DNA from 2 places in the Pseudochrobactrum algeriensis genome. Region 1 is predicted to be linked to the other one. Evidence: riboswitches for the same ligand, from Rfam matches in the RefSeq annotation. Region 1 holds a riboswitch; the other holds the start of a gene.
What was found. Region 1 has a riboswitch for cobalamin ahead of KHQ09_RS04695 (DUF1852 domain-containing protein). Riboswitches for the same ligand answer to the same signal wherever they lie in the genome.
Positions count from the first base shown of each region.

Region 2: linked by a shared signal. The riboswitch ahead of KHQ09_RS02765 (TonB-dependent receptor plug domain-containing protein) and the one ahead of KHQ09_RS04695 (DUF1852 domain-containing protein) in region 1 are both predicted to bind cobalamin.

Region 1 is NZ_CP075361.1:574,638-582,655, forward strand. It holds gene KHQ09_RS04680 (class GN sortase) at 1-421, opposite strand, end outside; gene KHQ09_RS04685 (marine proteobacterial sortase target protein) at 421-2,667, opposite strand; gene KHQ09_RS04690 (helix-turn-helix domain-containing protein) at 2,835-3,602, shown strand; cobalamin riboswitch at 3,903-4,117, shown strand; gene KHQ09_RS04695 (DUF1852 domain-containing protein) at 4,218-5,189, shown strand; gene KHQ09_RS04700 (methionine synthase) at 5,216-6,244, shown strand; gene KHQ09_RS04705 (flavin reductase) at 6,598-7,098, shown strand; gene KHQ09_RS04710 (RNA polymerase sigma factor) at 7,322-7,855, shown strand; gene KHQ09_RS04715 (FecR family protein) at 7,971-8,018, shown strand, end outside.
Region 2 is NZ_CP075361.1:124,009-132,026, forward strand. It holds gene polA (DNA polymerase I) at 1-461, shown strand, start outside; gene KHQ09_RS02755 (DEAD/DEAH box helicase) at 811-2,649, shown strand; gene KHQ09_RS02760 (Ldh family oxidoreductase) at 2,795-3,730, shown strand; gene KHQ09_RS18525 (hypothetical protein) at 3,675-3,806, shown strand; cobalamin riboswitch at 4,015-4,213, shown strand; gene KHQ09_RS02765 (TonB-dependent receptor plug domain-containing protein) at 4,383-6,302, shown strand; gene KHQ09_RS02770 (ABC transporter substrate-binding protein) at 6,404-7,177, shown strand; gene KHQ09_RS02775 (FecCD family ABC transporter permease) at 7,177-8,018, shown strand, end outside.

The DNA.
Region 1 (8,018 bases):
GATCGCCTTTCTTAATATCTTTGAGAAAAGCAAAATGCGTGTCGCGATGTGCTGCATAAACTGCCGTTCCTGTCTCACCGGCTTTGGGTGTGTTCTGGAGATGGCCGGGCCCAAAAGCCAGAGCTTGTCCGCTTGCACCATTGAGAGCGATTGCTGATGCAGCCAGACGTGGCGCTTCGATACGCGCTACCGGCCATGTATCCGCCCATGCCCATGGTTTAACCTTTTCACCTGTTGCAATGCTCTGGGTGAAGGCACGCTCAAGCAGGAATTGAGCTGCATAGGCTTTTGCATGGATCCACAGTCCCTGACTGAGAAGTAGAAGACCACAGGCCATCACCGCAATTGACAGCAAGATGAGAGGGGAGCGCACCAAACTGCGCTCCTTTGCCTTTGTATCTTCTGCAACAAGAATACCCATCATGCATTCTCCTTGCGACGTGCCAACCAGAAGATGAGAAACCCGATAAACATAATGCCTAATCCCTGAAGCATATTCAGCATTGCCGGAGTTGCGGTTTGCGGCAGTGACATGGTGGGTGCGGGAATATTCGGTGCGGCAGCACGGTTCTTGCCTCGAGCAAATATCTGCTCTTTGCTTGCATCGGCATGATCAAGCACGCTGCGGTCTGCACGAATACCGAACAGTGTCTCAAAGTCCCAACCGGCAGGAAGCTGCAAAGGAATGTCGGCGCGGGTGAGTGGGGTATTTGCTGGGCGGCTCGGTGTCTGATCGACGGCAACAAGACTTGTGAGACGTGTTACCAGATGATGTTCCAATGCGAGGCTGAGGATACGAGTATCAGCTGCCAGCTCAGTGATCTTGCCGAGCTTCATGTCCACTTCAGCATCGTCGATCTTGCGACGCGCCCAGATCTTGGAAATACCTTCCGCCGGACTGGCTGCATCAAGCGGCAGGGTCACTGTCCATGGACGGGTTCCGACTGTGCCTTCAACCGTCATTGTGCCGCTGACTTGTTTGGTACGTGCAGCGAGCACCAATGGTTCCCCCTGATAAAGATCAGGAAGCAGACCCGGCGTCAGGCTGATGCCCTCCTGTGAGAAACTGGTTTTTACATTGGTGACAACCGGACTTTCGAGTTTATCGAACAGTTCACGCATGCGCTGGTCGACTTCTTCCACCGAGCCGATATGTGTGAAGGTGCCACGGCCAAGTTCAGATGCCTTGTTCATCAGATAGGTGTTGGGCGCCGAGCCGATGCCAACCATGAAGAGACGGGAGCGGTCGCGGCGGGATGCGATGACATCAAGCATTTGTCGTTCATTGCTGATCTCGCCGTCGGTCAGAAACACGATCTGGCGCAAGCCATCCTTTTGGTGGCTGTCATCAAGTGCTGCGTGCAAAGCAGGCAGCATTTCTGTGCCGCCTACCGCTTCAAGCGCAGAGACATAGTCGCGTGCATTGGTAATATTGAGTGCTGTGGCAGGGACAGAGTCATCAAAAAACTTGGTCAGCGTGTCATCAAAACGAATGACGTTGAAACGGTCGGTTGGTTTTAATCGGGAGAGGGCATAATCGAGACTGGTTTTGGCTTGCTTGATCGAAGTGCCACCCATCGAACCGGAATTGTCGATAACAAAGATGATTTCCCGTGTTTCATTCACAGGGCTTTTGATGCGCGGCGGGGTTATGTAGGCCAGCAGATAATTGTCATTGCCAACATGTTCACGAAACAGGCCGACGGTGGGCATTTCGGATTCAGCAGCCTGCCATTCGAGAACGAAATCACGCTCAGCCGTGGCCTTGCCATCCAGAGTAATTGTTGAGGCCAGTTCGCCCTGCTGGTTGATTTTGACAGGGTGATACAGGCTCTTAATATTGGCGGTGGGGAAACCGGCTTTGAGATTGATAGTAATTGTCACCGGATTAATGCGGTCTTCATCTGGCATAATCAGGGGTGTTTCAATGGCTCTGTTGTCTGAACCATGCGTTGGTTTTATTTTCTGCTGCCCCCAGCCGCTCTGAATGTCAGCGGTTTCAACAATCGGCTCGCTGTTTTCAGGATTATAGCGCGGTGCAACAACAAGCGGCACACGCATAGAAAAGCGATTATCGCTCAGGCGAACGGCCTGCTGATATTCGATCTGAATGACAAGTTTTTCATTCGGACCAAGATTAGCAACCGCATTGGTGAAGATGTTGGGGCGCTGTTGCTCGATGAGAGCAGCCTTCTTACCTTCGCTTTTCGCCTTCTCATAGATTTCGCGCGCGGCCTGTTTTTCCTTGATGTCGGCAACAATAACCCTGTCGCCGACAATCATCTTCAGGGAGTAGACTGCACTGTCTTCAGGCAGTGGGAATACGTATAGGCCTTCAACCCAGCTATTGGTCGGATTTTCAAAAACCTGACTGAGACGGGCGCGGGCGGTGGGGCCACTGACATCAATGTTGAAATCACTGGCAAGCCGTGGTGCTTCGATATATTGGCCGGCTTCACCGCTCTGAAGCAGAAGGCTGCCGCTTTGCACCGCATTCGGCGTTACATAGGCTGGCTGTTCAGCACGGGCGGAAGCCACGTTGAGAAGCGAAAGAACAACGGCCAGAACTGGCAGTAACAGCATATTCACAAACCAGATGAATTTGCAGAACTGAGACAGGCTGATTGCCCTTGTATTGTTGTGGGACTGTCTGATGGCAGGCGACATTATAAGCTCCTGTATCTGTCGGATAACTGGAGACAATTTGCGCTGGAGTGCTGTTTCCTCGCCAGCGTAAGCTTTGCCAAGTTTTGTCCGTACTTTGCCGCAAGCCACCTTGCAGGCTCCGCCTATGTGTGGAATTGTGAAGGAAAGTACGGATTCAGGAAGTTCTCATGTCTCAGCACGATGCGGTTTTGTCCGATCAATTGAATCTCCGCGTCGCTGAACGTGTACGTGAGGAGATCGCGCGCCGCAGGATTTCCCGCCAGCATCTGGCGGATGAGGCACGTATCAGTCTCTCGACACTTGAAAAAGCACTCTCAGGGCATCGGCCTTTCACGCTTGCGACGATTATCCGGCTTGAGCAGGCGATGGGATTTGAACTGCGCGATCATGCGGAAACAGAAAAGCCAAAGCCAGCCGCGATCAACGGACATGCGGCGGAAGAACTTGGTGCCTATTCACGCGCTGCCGTTTCGTGGTTAGAGGGGACATTCCTCACGCTTCGTCCTTCTTTTGGTAATAGCAGTGATATTTTTGCTTATTGCACAGACATCGTCTGGGATGCCGGAAACACACATTTGAAATTTGAAGAACGTGAGCGCACCGACGCGTCATTTTCGCAGCAGGGTTGTGTCTCCGTTCCGCATCTCTCAGGCCATGTCTATCTTGTGACCAATACGTCCGGACAATACCGCATGGCGGTACTTTCGCGCCCGAGTATCGCGGGTGAAATGTATGGTATTCTCACGACATTGCGTGCAGGGCAGGGCGCACAACTGACGCCGGTATCCGTGCCTTTAGCACTCATCCCGATAAGGGTTTTTGAAGCGCCGGTTTTTGGACGGATAACAACCGCAGATCAGGTCTATGATCAATATGCACGGTTTCTTAACAAGACCATCGGCGATGGCTATGCAAGTTTTGTGATGCCGTCATAATCGGGGCTAAGGATAATCTATCCATCTCATTCTGTACGACCAAATCAATCGCAGCTGAAATCGGTATTACAGCAAGACAGCCTGAGTAATTACATCGGGTGGATAGCGGCTGCGGCGGATCATAAGGCATTGCCAATCTGGTGCTGCTTATGTGCGGGCTGTCTGCTTTTCTCCTGACGTCGTTTTAGCTTGCAATGGTTCAGTCCTGAATGGTCTTCGCTCGCGCAGGCGTGCCTACACTTTGAGACTTGGAGATATAAAAATATCTTTATATGCGCTTGACACTTCGTTGTGATTGCAGCTAGGTAGAGATGCCTAGGTTCTCCGGTCGTTGTCTGCAGCGTGCCGGAGCTAAGAGGGAAGCCGGTGCTCCGTATTATGCGGAAAAGCCGGCGCTGCCCCCGCAACTGTAAGCGGCGAGCTGACGTCCAGCATGTCACTGGGATTTAACCCGGGAAGACGGACGGAAGCGATGACCCGTGAGCCAGGAGACCTGCCTTGGCGAAAGAACGTCCACGGGCGGGGTGTCCCAGTGTGCCGTAGCGGAGGCCGCATCGCGGCCTGTACTGCTATGTGCCCGCAGACCCATGCCCCCCAACTCAATTGGGGCAGAATATGTCGCAGAACTTCAATTTCGCTATCAAGAGCGTTCCGTTTAACGAGGATTATCTTCCCTCGGAGAATACGCGCATCACCACCAATTTTGCCAATCTGGCCAGAGGCGATCGTCGCCGTGAGAATCTCTGCAACACCTTGCGGATGATCGACAACCGGTTCAATGCCTTGGCGCATTGGGATAACCCCCAAGGTGATCGCTATTCGGTCGAGCTGGACATTATTTCCGTCACGTTGGGGATTGCCGGCGATGAATTCCCGCTGATTGAAATCCTCAAGACAACCATTGTCGACCAGAAAACCAATGAGCGCATCGACGGTATCGTCGGAAACAACTTCTCGTCCTATGTGCGTGATTACGACTTCAGTATTGTTCTTCCCGAGCACAATCAGAACCAGCCCATATTCAGCATTCCGGCCAATTTCGGCGATCTGCATGGAAAGCTTTTCAAATCTTTCCTACGCTCAGAGACATATGCATCTCACTTCGGCAAAGCGCCCGTCATCTGCATCAGTGCTTCGACCAGCAAGACCTATCATCGCACTGACAATCATCATCCCATAATGGGCACCGAATACCGGCAGAATGAATCCTCGTCGACAGATCAGTATTTCGCAAAAATGGGGATGCAGGTTCGCTATTTCATGCCGGCAGGCAGCGTTGCGCCTTTGGCTTTCTATTTTATCGGCGACCTGCTTGGCGATTATTCCAATCTCGAGCTGATCAGCACCATCAGTACGATGGAGACGTTTCAGAGGATTTATCGGCCTGAAATCTATAATGCCAACGCTGCTGCAGGCGCGGTTTACCGGCCGAATTTGAAGCACGGGGATTATTCGCTGACACGCATTGTCTATGATCGTGAAGAGCGCAGCCGGTTGGCCGTGGAGCAAGGCAAATTCACCGAGGAAAATTTCATCAAGCCATACCGGACCGTTCTCGACCAATGGTCCGCTTACGACGTCGCCTGACTGAAACGAAACAGAGGTCACCTATCTTGAAAACACTTCTTCCTACATCGACCGCAGGCAGCCTGCCTAAACCCTCCTGGCTCGCGCAGCCTGAAAAACTCTGGTCACCCTGGAAACTGCAGGACGAGGAATTACTGGAAGGCAAGCGGGACGCCTTGCGGCTGTCACTGGCCGACCAGCAACATGCAGGTATTGATATCGTCAGCGATGGCGAACAGACACGTCAGCATTTCGTGACGACTTTCATCGAACATCTCGACGGCGTGGATTTCGAGAAGCGCGAGACCGTGCGAATCCGCAACCGCTACGATGCGAGCGTACCGACTGTTGTCGGGGCTGTGTCACGCCAGAAGCCGGTTTTCGTCGAGGATGCCAGATTTTTGCGTCAGCATACCACGCAGCCGATCAAATGGGCCCTCCCAGGTCCCATGACCATGATCGATACTCTCTATGATGCCCATTACAAGAGCCGCGAAAAGCTGGCTTGGGAATTCGCCAAAATCCTTAATGAGGAAGCCAGAGAGCTGGAGGCTGCTGGTGTCGACATCATTCAGTTCGACGAGCCTGCCTTTAACGTCTTCTTTGATGAGGTGAATGACTGGGGCGTCGCCACGCTGGAGCGCGCAATCGAAGGCCTCAAATGTGAGACTGCCGTGCATATTTGCTACGGCTACGGCATTAAAGCCAATACGGATTGGAAGAGTACGCTTGGTTCAGAGTGGCGGCAATACGAGGAATCATTCCCCAAGCTGCAGCAATCCAGCATCGGCATGATCTCGCTGGAATGTAAGAACTCCCATGTCCCGATGGATCTGATCGAGCTTATCCGCGGCAAGAAGGTAATGGTCGGTGCCATCGACGTGGCATCCAATACTATTGAGACGCCTGAGGAAGTTGCTCAAACGCTTCGAAAAGCGCTTCAATTTGTTGATGCTGACAAGCTTTATCCGTGCACCAATTGCGGCATGGCTCCACTCTCCCGGCCTATCGCTATGGGCAAGCTTCAAGCCTTGAGCGCGGGCGCAGAAATCGTCCGCAGAGAACTCACTGCCTAGAGCATAATTCCTTAAACTTGGATCAGTTTAAGGTAAAATTATGCTCTCATTTTAAAGTGTTAGGGCGAGTTTTGTGTGCCAAGTCTGGCACACGGCGCTCTCGTGCTGCAAGCAATGTCACGCGTTCAATAACAAATACGCGGTTTCACGAAATCTGCACTCCGGAGTTGGCCGTTAGAGCATTTCACAGTCAAGTTGGATCAACTTGACTTCTTGATTATGTCAAGTTGGATCAACTTGACGCCCGTGATAATGCGACCAAACAAAGAATCTAGAGCGAGCGCTATGATCCAATCCGGACGTAAACCGCTCTAGCGGCCATCTCCCACACTTCAACCCGATACGGGGACCGAATGGATATATTTGATCAACCTCTGGAAATCGTGGACAGGGCGGCATTCCGCAATGGTATGTCGCGGCTCGGCTCAGCCGTAAGCGTCGTCACCACTGTTTTTGGTGGCAAGCGCTACGGTTTTACCGCCTCGGCAGTCTGCAGCGTCAGCGACACTCCGGCAACGCTTCTCGTCTGTATCAATCGGACAAGCTCGTGTTTTCCTGCTTTTGACAACGCGCGCCATTTCTGCGTGAACACGTTGACGCCGGGTCAGGAGGAGATCTCGGATGTCTTTGGCGGCAAGACGCCAGTTGCTGATCGGTTTGTGTTTGGCGAATGGGAAAAAGGTCTCACGGGTGTTCCGGTACTGGCCGACGCATCGGTAAGTTTCGAGTGCGAGCTCACCAATGCCATTGAGCAGGCGACGCACCGCGTCTTCTTCGGGCGGGTCATCAATATTCGTGAGAACGATGAAAAGGCAACTTTATTCTACTGCAGACGACGCTATTTCGGGGGCTAAAGAACCGTCTCGGCACTGTATCTGTCATTTGGCGCCCGCTGCGTTGACGATTTATCAATGTCGGGTATCCCTAAGGCAGCGGTTAAGCCGAAATATCCGTGCTTTATAACTCCTGCTCGTTATTAAACTTTTCGAATAGCAGAAAACGGCTTCAATTTCCGAAAAAAACATGATTATATAACTCAACAATTAATTGAAACCGATCTGCCTCAGAGAGTCTCGCTTGCAAACCGTCGATCATAATAAGAAGGATGGGTCGTATTTCGTTGAGGTATTTTTCTCCGTACGAACAAGGCTGACAAAGGTCATTGACGGCTGCCTTAAAGACCGTGTGGAAACACAGGACCTTGTGCAGGACACTTTCGTCAGATTGTGGGAGCGAAAAGGCATTCTTGGCGATGTCAAAGATCTCAAAGGTTACTTTATACGCACCGGCCGGAATATTGCATTTGATTATCGCAGGCGACTTCAACTTGCTCCCGTCATTGTCGATGTGCAAGAGCTTGAGTGGGTTCAGGATAATGCGCCATCTGCCGAGCAGCATCTGATTTCTCGTGAAGAGCTCCTGCGGCTACAGAAGATTATCGCGGATATGCCGCCACGTGCACAGCAAGTCTTTATTTTGTATCGTATCGAAGGCATGACATATGCTCAGATCGGTGCACAGCTTGGTATCTCACCTAAAACAGCATTCAATCACATGGTGACAGCGCTTAAAAATTTGCAGGCTGAAAAATCATCTTTTGATCGTTTCTGACCGGCGTTTTTTGCTCCGTGTCTCTTGCCGGAAAACCGCTTCATATTTTCAGGATGCGTCCACGTTAAGCGGCCTCTGTTCAACGCTCTGATATCTTATCTGCCGGAAGTGAATTGTGTCTAAGTCAGAAGAAGAGAATATTTCCAATCAAGCGGCACATTGG
Region 2 (8,018 bases), 450 kb from region 1:
CGCGTGAAGAGGCAAGTTCCTATATCCGTACCTATTTTGAGCGTTTCCCCGGTATCAAGGATTATATGGAAACAACCAAGGCTGCTGCGCGTGAACAAGGCTATGTCGAGACTATTTTCGGCCGCCGCATTCATTATCCGGAGATCAAAGCCAGCAATCCGCAGGTGCGGGCGTTTAATGAGCGAGCTGCGATTAACGCGCCTATTCAGGGTTCGGCGGCAGATATTATCCGCCGTGCGATGATCCGCATGGAACCGGCACTGGCAGATGCAAAGCTCGATGCGCAAATGCTGTTGCAGGTGCATGACGAACTGATCTTCGAGGTTGATGACGCACAGGTTGACGCGACCATTGAAGTGGTGCGTGAGGTGATGGTCAATGCGGCAATGCCGGCTGTTTCGATGACTGTGCCGTTACAGGTTGATGCCAGAGCCGCGCAAAACTGGGATGAAGCGCATTGATCTTATGCAGTTAATGCAGTAAGAGGCACCAGAACATGTTGCAGAACTCCGGTTTTGCAACATAAGCGCCTTAAAAAGCGAAAGACTGGTCTGCTGTGCGGAATAGATTGTAACAATCGCCCGTTGCAGGTTGACCTCTATGTCATTCGCCTTTACGTAGCGCAGCATCATCACTTATTGTTGTTTGCTTATTTACGTTACCGGTCACGGATGTGTGAAAGCATGGTATACGGCTTTTTGCCGTTTCATCATGAATGAAGCCAGGGATGGGACATTTGCTTCTGAAACTTCAGGGCAAATAATGTCGGGGCCAGTTGATGCGTGGGTGAGCCATTGCTGAAAGTCATTCATGACCTTGCCTTCTACTATTGCACCAGCCCTTGCCGGTGCGCTCAAAGCTCGTGGCTATGAGGAACTGACCTCCGTTCAGGAAGCTATGCTGACGCCTGACAATGACGGTCGCGATCTGCTGGTTTCCGCTCAGACCGGCTCCGGTAAAACTGTTGCTTTTGGTATTGCCATGGCAGCTGATCTGCTCGAACAGGGCGATCGTCTGGAAGCCCCGCGTGCACCATTGGCTCTGATTATTGCGCCGACACGCGAACTGGCTTTGCAGGTTGCCCGCGAGCTGGAATGGCTCTACGCACCAACCGGTGCCCGTATCACCACTTGTGTTGGTGGTATGGATATCCGCACAGAACGCCGCAATCTGGAACGTGGTGCACATATTATCGTGGGTACACCGGGTCGTCTGCGCGATCATATCACACGCCGTGCGCTGAACATGTCTGATCTGCGTGCTGTTGTGCTTGATGAAGCCGATGAGATGCTTGATCTCGGCTTCCGCGAAGATCTGGAATTCATTCTCGGTGAAGCTCCGGAAGATCGCCGCACACTGATGTTCTCGGCAACGGTTTCCAAATCAATCGCTTTGCTTGCCAAGCGTTTCCAGAAAGATGCTTTGCGCATTACTGCAACCGCCAGCCATGAAAAACACGCTGATATTACCTATCAGGCAATGATTGTGCCGCCGCATGAGCGCGAAAACGCGATCATCAACACGCTGCTCTATTATGATAATGTTAACACTATTATCTTTGCTTCCACCCGTGAAGGCGTGAAGCATCTGGCAAGCCGACTGAGCAATCGTGGGTTTTCGGTTGTGGCGCTGTCCGGTGAATTGTCACAGGCTGAACGTACCAATGCGCTGCAATCCATGCGCGATGGCCGTGCCCGCGTTTGCGTAGCAACAGACGTTGCTGCACGCGGTATTGATCTGCCAAATCTTGATCTGGTTATTCATGCCGATCTGCCGAATAATGGTGAAACATTGCTGCACCGCTCCGGTCGTACCGGTCGTGCCGGCCGTAAGGGCACCTGTATTCTGGTGGTTCCTTTCTCCCGCCGCCGTTCGGCTGAGCGTCTGCTGCAAATGACACGTCTGGATGCCAAGAGCATTGCAGCGCCGACCATTAATGCGGTTCAGGAAAAAGTTCGTGAGGTTATCCTCAGCAACGAACGTCTCAGCGATGAAATTCCTGAAGACATGCAGGAACTGATGCGCGAATTGCAGGCGCGTTATACGCCTGAACAGATCGCAGCCGCTTATTTGCGTCGTGAAATCGAAAGCCGTCCGGCACCGGAAGACGTGTCTGAAGGCCCGGTACGCGCTTTGGGCGCACCGGCACGCGAACGTGGTGAACGTGGCGAGCGCTCCGAGCGTGCTCCGCGTGAAGACCGTTCCTCCTTCAATGGCGGTGCATGGTTTACACTGTCGGCTGGTCGCAAACATCGTGCCGATCCGAAATGGATTCTGCCGCTGATCTGTAAAGCCGGTCAGGTTTCCAAGGGCGATGTTGGTGCAATCCGTATTCTTGAAAACGAAACCCGTTTCGAGATTAACAGCGAAAAAGCCAAAGAATATTTTGCGACTGTTGAAGAGCAGGGTACAGGCGAAAAAGGTCTGGTTATCCGCACTTCAACCGCACCTGAGCAGGAAAGCCGTGGCCCGCGTTCTGATCGCGGTGGCGAACGCCGCTTTGATAAACGTGGCGGCGACGATAAGCCGGGCTGGGGTGCACCGAAAGGCAAGTCCCGCTTTAAAGGCGGCGAAGGCAAGCCTTTTGGCGACAAACCAAAAGGCCCGCGCAAGCCACGTGAAGGCGGCGACCGTAAGTTCTCCCGCTGATAATTAAGCTTTGAAGAACCCGCTCTCTGAGCGGGTTTTTTATTTTCATAAGGTAATAACTTGCTGTTTGGTAATGGTTGGGCTAGGTCTCTGATATATTAGATTGCCTTTGGGCAAAATTACATGCAGGGAGGATACCGCAGCCATGACCGCAACCATCACAATTACGCTCGATGAAGCTTACAATCTAGCGGAAAAGACCTTTATCAAGCTTGGTCTCTCCGAGGAACATGCGCAGGCCAATGCGCGTTTGCTGCAAAGTTGCCAGCGTGATGAATGCGACTCTCACGGGCTTTATCGGGTTCTGAGTTGTGCTCAAACCATTAAAACCGGTGCTGTGGTATTGGATGCGGAGCCCGTAGTGGAAGACCGTGCCGGCGGTATTGTCGCGGTAGATGCCAAAGGCGGTTATTCTTTGCTGGCGCTGGAAAAAGGCCTGCCGATGCTGGTGGAGAAAACCCGTAAACTCGGCATTGCCGCGATGGCGATCAATCATTGTGTGCATTTCTCGGCTCTGTGGCCGGAAGTGGAAATGCTGGCAGAACATGGTCTTGTCTCGCTGACAATGGTGCCGAGCCATTCATGGGTTGCACCTGCGGGTGGCAAAACCGGTGTGTTCGGTACCAATCCGATCGCTTTTGGCTGGCCGCGTGCAGGCAAATATCCGTTTGTTTTCGACTTTGCCACCAGTGCTGCGGCACGGGGTGAGATTGAACTGCATCGCCGTGCAGGTAAACCGATCCCGCTGGGCTGGGCAGTTGATAAAGATGGTGAGCCGACAACCGATGCCGAGACTGCACTGCAAGGCGCGATGCTGACATTCGGCGGTTATAAAGGTTCGGCTCTGTCTGCCATGGTCGAACTACTGGCGGGGCCGCTGATCGGTGATATGCTGAGCCTTGAATCTCAGGAGTGGGATAATGGCCGCGGCGCAACACCGAAACACGGGGGAAATCGTGATTGCCTTGAATCCGGAGAGTTTCCTCGGCGCAGCAATGGCGGAACATATGGCGCGGGCGGAGAAAATGTTCTCGGCGATTACAGATCAGGGGGCACGTCTGCCATCGCAGCGCCGCTATGAAGCCCGTGAACGCAGTCTGGCCAATGGCACGGTGACAATTCCGCAGAAGCTTTACGATGATATCCGTGCGCTGTAACGGCTAAATCGTCTAGAGCGCCGTGTGCCAGACTTGGCACACAAAGGTCGCTCTAACACTTTAAAATTAGAGCATGATTTTACCTTAAACTGATCCAAGTTTAAGGAATTATGCTCTATCATTTTGAAACTGCGGCACAAGTATCACGCCCCTTTGAAAAACGCAGTTCATAATTGCTTAAGAATTGACCGTGAAGCGGTGCATTGTTATCGCTTTACATGGAAAAGGTTTTGTCTGGGCAGCATTGTTTCAGACAAATGAAAAGGGAACACGGTGCTTAATCCGTGACTGCCCCCGCAACTGTAACGGTGAGCGGCCTCCGGTAAGCCACTGTCTGAGAGGACGGGAAGGCGGAGCGTTCGTGATGACCCGCAAGTCAGGAGACCTGCCTTTTCCGGTCACCAGCCGGTGCACGAGGGGTGCGCAGGCGCGGACGTCCGTGACGGTGACATTGTTAAAATGTTGCCGTATGCGGATAAGTGACTGTTTATTCAGCCTGTCTCAAATGCGGTTTGTATCATTCAGGGCAATGTAATGCGGATAAAGCGTGCATTGTCTGATCTATGGCGGGACAGCATGACACGCAATTTGTTGCAGCATAAAAAATCCATTTTGGTACTCGGAACGGCTTTGACAGTTTTCAGCCTTGGCAATGCGGCGCTGGCGCAAGAGAAAAAGCAGGAACCGGTACAGCTTAAAGAAATTCTTGTGACAGCCGGACGCACGCCGATTGAAGAAGGCAAGACCGGCCGTGCTGTAACTGTGATTACCGGCAAGCAGCTTGAGCAAAATCAGGTGCGTTATGTGGCCGATGCGCTGCGTATGGTGCCGGGTTTTGCCGTGTCGCGCTCAGGCTCCAAGGGCGGCATGACCAATATTCGTGTGCGCGGTGCTGAAGCTAACCATCTTCTGGTGATGGTTGACGGCGTTGAAGTCAGTAGTGCTGAGGGCGGTGCATTCGATTTCGGTGCTATTCAAGCTGATGACATTGATCGGATCGAGATTTTGCGCGGCCCTCAGAGCGCGTTTTGGGGGGCAGGTGCTGCGGCCGGTGTGGTGAATATCATCACCAAAGGTGGCAAGCGCGACGGCTTCAAAATCAGCGGTGCAACGGAAGCCGGCAGTCAGAATTCATGGCTCGGTGGTGTGCTTTTGCAGGGTGGTGCAGAAAATTATGATATGGCGCTGGCCGCCTCCTACCGCCACACCAAGGGTTTCAATATTTCCGATATTGGTGATGAAAAAGACGGCGACACCAATCTGACATTGAACGGTAAGGTCAATATTGATCTGTCTGACACTGCTAAGTTGGATGCGACTTTACGTTACATGAAAAATCGCACGGATCTTGATGCTGACCCAGTTTGGAATCCCGATCCGGCTGATTCATTAAACAATTATGGCCAGACATCTAATCTATTAGGATCGGTTGGGTTGACATGGACTGGTCTTGAGGATGCTTTAACTCAAAAACTGCGTTTTACAGGCAATTCGATACATTATAAGAACGTCACGCCTATGTTTCCTGTATATGAAACGAAAGGTCGGCGTTATACCGGTTCTTATCAGGCAAGCTATGTTTTTGATACGCCAAGTTTTGCAGATGCTCATCATACGATTACCGGTGGTATCGACTGGAAGCGCGAGACATTTTCGACAACAAAAGATTATGAACGCGATAGTTATGGTTTTGTTGGTCAGTATAATGGCGAATTCTGGGATCAGTTTTATTTAAATTTAGCTTTGCGTCATGATCTGAATGATGAGTTTAAAGACGCAACGACTTATTCAGTGAGTACCGCTTGGGCTATTCCAGATACAGACATGCGTTTGCACAGTTCTGTCGGTACTGGTGTCAGAAACCCCGATTTTATCGAACAGTTTGGCGTCTTTTACTTCGGCCCTGAAGGCTTTGTAGGCAATCCAGAGCTGAAGCCAGAGCATAATTTGGGGTGGGACATTGGTGTTGAGAAGAGTTTATTTGATGGCAGGCTGCTTCTGGATGCAACGTATTTTAACAACCGTTTTCGTGACAAAATCAGTCGCAATGGCAATAAACTCATTAATATACCAGGGATAACGCGTACACACGGTGTTGAACTGTCAGCTACGTTAAATCTGACTGATGGTTTGACTGCAGGAGCAACTTATACTTATACTTCTGCTAAAATGGCAGATAACAAAGATTTAGTGCGAGTGCCGCGTCACTCCGGTTCTGTGAATGTGGCTTATACATTCTATGAGGATCGTGCCCGTTTGTTTGGCGAAGCTGTATTCAATGGCAACATGAAAGATAATAACGTTGGCACATTTCCGGTATCTGTTGTGACATTGGACAAATATACCGTTGTTAATATCGGCGGCAGCTATAAGTTCACAGATAAGCTTGAAGGTTATGCCCGTATCGAAAACCTGTTCGATAAAAAATATCAGGAAGTCTACGGCTATAATACACCGGGTCGCGGCGCATTTGCCGGTTTGAAAGCCTCTTTCTGAGAATGGTGCGTTTAACCGCCCTCATCAGTTTTACCAAAAGGCAGGCCGTTCTCGCGGCCTGCCTTTTGTGCTTCTGCATCTTACCGGTGCAGGCGCAGGTAATGCCGAAGCGGGTGGTTTCGCTCAATCTTTGTACGGATATTCTGGCGCTGTCACTGGCCGATCCGTCTCAGATTGTCTCTGTCAGCCATATTGCGGCAGATCCGGTTTCTTCGCCAGTCGCGGCGCAGGCTGGCAGCTATCAGCTCAACCGTTCCGGCCTTGAGGAAATACTGGCGCTGAAGCCCGATCTGGTTTTGGCTTCAGTCTATACAGCACCGGATAAGCTCGCGGTTCTGGAGCGAGAAGGCATAAGGATTGAGCGTTTCGGTTATGCGCAGAGCTTTGCTGATATCCGCCAGCAGATCACGCAAATGGGGCAGGTACTCGGACAGCAAGACAATGCACAGGCACAAATTGCTGAAATTGATCAGATGCTTGGGTCTTTGCAGAAGAATACACAACCGGTAACTGCGCTGCTTTATGAGCCTAATGGTTATACCTCCGGCGTGGGAACATTGTCAGATGAGATTATGAAACTGCTGGATATTACCAATCTTGGTGCCAGTGACAGCAGACTGGCAGCAGGGCGTGTATCGCTGGAGGATCTCATTCGCCTGAAGCCGGATATGATTGTCGAGCCTGAATTTTATGAGAAGCCGGCACTGGCCTATCAGAATTACCGGCATCCGGTTATGCAAGCACTGGTCAGTGATCAGGGGCGTAAAACGCAGCATGTGGCTGTGCCTGCGCGCAGTTGGTCGTGCGGTTCAGTCTATACGCTGGAAGCAGTGAGAATTTTGCAGCGTGCCAGACAGGCAAACGGAGAGCGATGATGGATCAGAACCGGCGTTATTATGGTCTGTTGCTTGCGCTTGGCGTGGTGCTGATTGCCTTGTTTGTCATCTCGCTGCTGACCGGTTCGTCCTCCATCAGTCTTATGCAAGGGCTGTCCGGCCTGTTCGGGGTGGGGGATAGCGATACCGTATTGATCATGCAGCAATTGCGGCTTCCCCGTGCCTTACTAGGCTTGATGATCGGGTTGACATTGGGTCTGTCCGGTGCAGCTTTGCAAGGTTATTTACGCAATCCATTGGCGGAGCCCGGATTACTTGGCGTTAGTTCTTCCGCCTCACTTGGCGCAGTGTTGGCGCTTTATAGCGGACTGTCTTTGCTGTTTCCTTTAAGCCTGCCGCTGATGGCACTGGGTTTTGCATTTATAGCAGTGATATTGGTGCAGTTTCTGGCAGGTGGCAGCGGCTCTACGATTACGGTTATTCTGGCCGGTGTTGCAGCCTCGGCCTTTGCCGGTGCGCTGACATCACTGGCACTGAGCCTTGCGCCCAATCCTTTTGCCCTGATGGAAATTGTCTTCTGGATGCTCGGCTCCTTAAATGACCGTTCCATGAGCCATGTCTGGCTAGTGCTGCCGTTTATGAGTCTTGGCTGGCTCATGCTGATCCTGTCCGGCCGTTCACTGGATGCGCTGACTTTGGGGCAGGAAACTGCAGCCAGCATGGGTGTTGATTTGCGTAAAGTGCAGTTTCTTGTGGTGGCAGGTACGGCAATGAGTGTCGGTGCGGCAACGGCTGTGGCAGGAGCAATTGGCTTTATCGGGCTGGTGGTGCCGCATGTCTTGCGCCCCTTTGTTGGTTCGCGCCCGTCGCGTCTGCTACC